2 regions of the Enterococcus mundtii genome follow, and region 2 is predicted to be linked to the other one. Evidence: predicted binding sites of a transcription regulator. Region 2 holds the regulator's gene; the other holds the start of a gene.
The links. Region 2 encodes LexA, which represses DNA repair genes until DNA is damaged. Its sites were predicted from a motif close to CNAACANNTGTTNG; they were not measured.

Region 1: a site for LexA is predicted at 1,401-1,414, ahead of uvrB (excinuclease ABC subunit UvrB). Genes of this name have one in related genera too.

Annotation. Positions count from the first base shown of each region.
Region 1 covers NZ_CP018061.1:1,659,408-1,661,889, reverse strand. Annotated here, with positions in the region: gene EM4838_RS07820 (amino acid ABC transporter substrate-binding protein/permease) at 1-1,213, opposite strand, end outside; gene uvrB (excinuclease ABC subunit UvrB) at 1,508-2,482, shown strand, end outside.
Region 2 covers NZ_CP018061.1:1,217,581-1,220,062, forward strand. Annotated here, with positions in the region: gene EM4838_RS06000 (adenine phosphoribosyltransferase) at 1-313, shown strand, start outside; gene EM4838_RS06005 (hypothetical protein) at 516-734, opposite strand; gene lexA (transcriptional repressor LexA) at 912-1,535, opposite strand; gene EM4838_RS06015 (DUF896 family protein) at 1,687-1,938, shown strand; gene tkt (transketolase) at 2,037-2,482, shown strand, end outside.

The DNA.
Region 1 (2,482 bases), 440 kb from region 2:
GTGAAGCTTCCATTTGTCCTGTAGGAACAGCATTGATCCCGCCACGTACGATTTCGGCGATATAGGCACTCGCGTTCAAGGTCAATGTGATGATCCCTGCAATAAAGTCAGGAATCGTAAAGCCCACGATACTTGGTAGACCGAAAAAGATGAAGAAAGCAAGTACCATCATCGGAATTCCGCGAATGATATCTACATAGATGCTTGCAACTGTTCGTAAGGCGCGGATCGGTGCAACACTGAAAAGACCGAAGATTACGCCGACAACTAAAGCTAGTGCAAATGAAATCAAGGTTAATAGGATCGTTTGCCATAAGCCTTTCAATAGCGCTTTGTAATTGTTTTGGATCAAGCCAGTCAATGTCGATTCATCAACAGCTGGTGCTGCTGCACTTTCGTCTGTAGAGATGTATTGATTGATGATCTCGTCATATTGACCTGTTCGTTTTAATTCTTTTAAGCCTTCGTTGAACATTTCTAATAATTCAGGATTTTCTCCTTTTTTCACTGCGAAACCATAAGAGCCGCCAGTTTCTCGTTCGATTGGCGTTTCTAATTCCTGACCATTTTTGATCGCATAACCGATTACTGGATAGTCATCCATCATTGCGTCAATTGCTCCGACTCTCAAACTATCATATAGCTGATCTGCGGCATCGAAATATTTGATTTCGTAGCCGTATTTCTCTTGGTTAGCGACCAAGAAATCTGCACTTTCGGTACCAACTTTCGCACCGACTGTTTTTCCATCTAAGTCTTCATAAGACTTGATCGAAGTATTGCCTTTTTTGACTGCGATTTGGATACCACTTTGGAAATAAGGGTCTGAAAAATCAAACGTTTTTTTACGTTCATCTGTAATCGTCATCCCCGCGATCATTCCATCTGCTTGTCCGGATTCCAATGCCTGTAACGCAGCAGAGAAACCTCGGAAGTCCATGCGGATATTGAACCCATGCATTTCTGAGATAGCTTCCATTAAGCTGACATCGATCCCCACATATTCGCCATCCGCATTTTGGTACTCGAATGGAGCGAAGGCCGAATCACTTGCAATCACATAAACGTCTTTTTTAGGTTCTATTTTTTGCATCGTCTCGCTAGTTGCTGTAGTCGATTGCGTCTCGTCAGCTTGCACAGGCGTATGCAGAGCGAATGTAACAAGTCCTGTCATTATGAAAAGGAATGTCTGTAACATGTTTCTTTTTTTCATAAATAACCTCCTATATAAATTTCGATAATTTCCAATATTTAACTATTATAGGCGAAAAGATATTCCTAACACAAGATTCCAAGAAAAAATAATTTAAAAAAGTAGCGATTTATTACATGCTATGTAAGAAAACATGACATGCGATAAAAGAAGGAGATTACAGGTAAGATCCAAAACTTTCAATTGGCGAAAGTATGTTCGCCGTGATATAATAGAGGAACAAGGAATGCCTTTGCTTTCCTTTTCTTTTTTTGATGAAATGAGAGAAGGAATGAACGAAAAGGAGGACGAACAATGATTGAAAGAGATACCTCCCGTCATTTTGAGTTGGTGTCAAAATACCAACCAGCCGGCGATCAACCAGAAGCGATCAAGCAGTTGGTCGAAGGTGTAAATGAGGGTAAAAAAGCGCAGATTTTATTAGGTGCGACCGGAACAGGGAAAACCTATACGATATCTAATTTGATCGAAAAAGTAAATAAACCAACTTTGATCATTGCACATAATAAGACACTTGCTGGCCAATTATATGGGGAATTTAAAGAGTTCTTTCCGAACAATGCGGTCGAATATTTTGTTTCTTACTATGATTATTATCAACCAGAAGCCTATGTACCTTCGAGTGATACGTACATTGAAAAAGATTCAAGTGTCAACGATGAAATCGATAAATTGCGTCATTCCGCCACAAGTTCATTGTTAGAACGAAATGACGTGATCGTGATTGCTTCGGTTTCTTGTATTTTTGGGTTAGGTTCACCATTTGAATATCAAAAACAAGTCGTGTCGATCAGACAAGGTGCGGAGATGGACCGTAATCAATTGATCCGAGATCTAGTCAGCATCCAATTTGAGCGAAACGATATTGATTTTCAGCGCGGTCGTTTTCGAGTGCGTGGTGATGTCGTGGAGATCTTTCCAGCTTCACGTGATGAGCGAGCATTACGCGTTGAATTTTTTGGCGATGAAGTCGAAAGAATCCGTGAAGTGAATGCGTTGACAGGTGAAGTATTAGGCGAAACAGAACACGTCGCTATTTTCCCCGCTACTCACTTTGTCACTGATGACGATCATATGGAACATGCGGTCGCCAATATCAAAGCAGAACTGGAACAACGCTTGACTGTGTTGCGTAATGAGAACAAATTATTAGAGGCGCAACGCTTAGAACAACGGACGAACTATGACATCGAGATGATGTTAGAGATGGGCTATACTTCTGGGATCGAAAACTATTCACGTCATATGGATGGTCGTAAAGAAGGCGAA
Region 2 (2,482 bases):
TTATGAATTAGGTGTGGGCTTTGCTCCTGTTCGTAAGAAAGGAAAATTACCTCGTGAAACGATCGAAGTCACTTACGGACTTGAATACGGTACAGATACCTTGACGCTGCACAAAGATGCAATTCAACCAGGACAAAGAGTCTTGATCTGTGATGACTTATTAGCAACAGGTGGAACGATCAAAGCAACAATCGAATTGATCGAAGAACTTGGCGGAGTTGTTGTTGGTTGTGCCTTTTTGATCGAGTTGATGGACTTGCATGGTCGTGACAAAATCGAAGGCTACGACATGATTACTTTGATGGAGTATTAATCAAATAAAATATTGAACAGAACCCCCCCTTCCACAAACGGATGAACCGTTTGCGGAAGGGGGGGTTCGTTGGATGAGTAGCCTCAATTTATTGATGGAACAAATGAGTGCAAGGGTAGGTAGTCAGTTTGTCGTTAAAAAAGCAAACGAGCGATCATCGTTTGCTTGGACGGATTTTTCATAGAAGCGATCTTATTTACTTTTACGAGTGCCTGGAGCTGTAATAGGTTTCGTGATAGAAGGAGTCTTCATGGGATTGACGACGTTGTGATTGACGGTATTTTTTTTCATCCCACAACATAAACCACAATGTAAACAAAGGAACAAAAACCAACAGCGCTGTACGTAGACCAAAATTACCAATAATAATACCTAAAAACAAAACGATCAATACTAAACCAAAACGTCTCATTGATTTCATGATTTTCACCTCTTTATAGAATGCGAACAAAAGTTCGTATCATTAGTATACGAACTTTTGTTCGGTTTGTAAAGAGGGAAGTTCAAAAAGAACAAAGATATCTGCTAAAAGAGGAAAAGACGAGCTTGAGATCATGATCTCAAGCTCGTAAATAAATAACTAAATTTTCTTTTCTTATCAATAAATATGACTACGGTACAGACCAACGACTCGACCTAAGATCGACACCTCATCTAAAATGATCGGTTCCAGTAAATCATTCTCGGGTTGCAAACGGAAATGATCTCTTTCTTTATAGAACCGTTTGCAAGTTGCTTCGTCTTCTGCAGTCATCGCAATAACGATATCACCATTTTGTGCAGTTTCTTGTTTGCGGACAATGACATTATCGCCATCCAATATCCCAGCATTGATCATACTTTCTCCTCGGATCGTCAACATGAACAGACTACCTTCTTCTGATGAAAGGTTTGGTGGTACTGGAAAGAAGTCAGAAGCTTCCTCAACAGCTAGTATCGGCTCTCCGGCAGTAACAACTCCGAGAACAGGAATCGTTGTTGGGCGAATCCCGATTTTTGATAATCCTTGTTGCGTCAATTCGATGGCACGTGGTTTCGTAGGGTCTCTTTGAATAAAGCCTTTTTTCTCTAATCGGGCAAGATGACCATGGACTGTCGATGTTGAAGAAAGCTGAACAGCTTCTCCGATCTCACGGACAGTCGGTGGATAGCCTTTTTGGGTCACTTGTTCGTGAATATATCGTAAGACTTCGATTTGTCTTGTTTCAGTTTGTCGGGCCACAAGGTACACCTTCTTTCACTTGATAACTAAATAGTACCATAGAAAATACTTGATTTCAAACAAATGTTCGCATTAAAGACTATTGATGTAGTTGTTTTTTTTTCATTTTTTATATAAGATGTAGGAGAAGCAAAAGCGAGGAGGAATAGTTGTGTTATCGCCTGAAAAAATCGAACGTATCAATCAGTTAGCTAAAAAGAAAAAAGCAGAAGGATTGACACCAGCTGAAGTCAAAGAGCAAAAGGAATTACGAGAAGCATATCTGACAGCCTTTCGTTCTGGCATGAGACATCATATTGAAGGGATGAAAGTTGTTGATCCCGATGGAAATGATGTCACACCAGAAAAATTGAAAGAAATCCAGAAGAAAAAAGGCCTCCACGACCGAAATAGCAAGTTTTAGTAAAAAAAACTAAAAGTCGTTGCTTTTTTAGAGGAGATACTATAAAATTAGAAGTAGAAATATAGGTAAAAAAAACCTAAATTACAGGAGGGGTTACATTGTTTGATAAAATTGATCAGCTTGGTGTGAATACGATCCGTACATTGAGTGTCGATGCAGTACAAAAAGCAAATTCAGGACATCCGGGGTTACCAATGGGTGCCGCGCCAATGGCTTATGCCCTTTGGACGAAACACTTGAAAGTGAATCCGAAAACTTCTAAAAACTGGGCAGACCGTGACCGTTTTGTCTTATCTGCGGGACATGGTTCAGCGATGTTGTACAGCTTGTTGCACTTAGCAGGGTACCAAGTGACGATTGATGACTTGAAACAATTCCGTCAATGGGATTCAAAAACACCGGGACACCCTGAGGTCAACCATACGGACGGCGTCGAAGCAACGACTGGTCCTTTAGGTCAAGGGATCGCGATGGCTGTGGGGATGGCAATGGCAGAAGCGCATCTAGCAGCGACCTACAACAAAGACCAATTCAACGTCGTTGA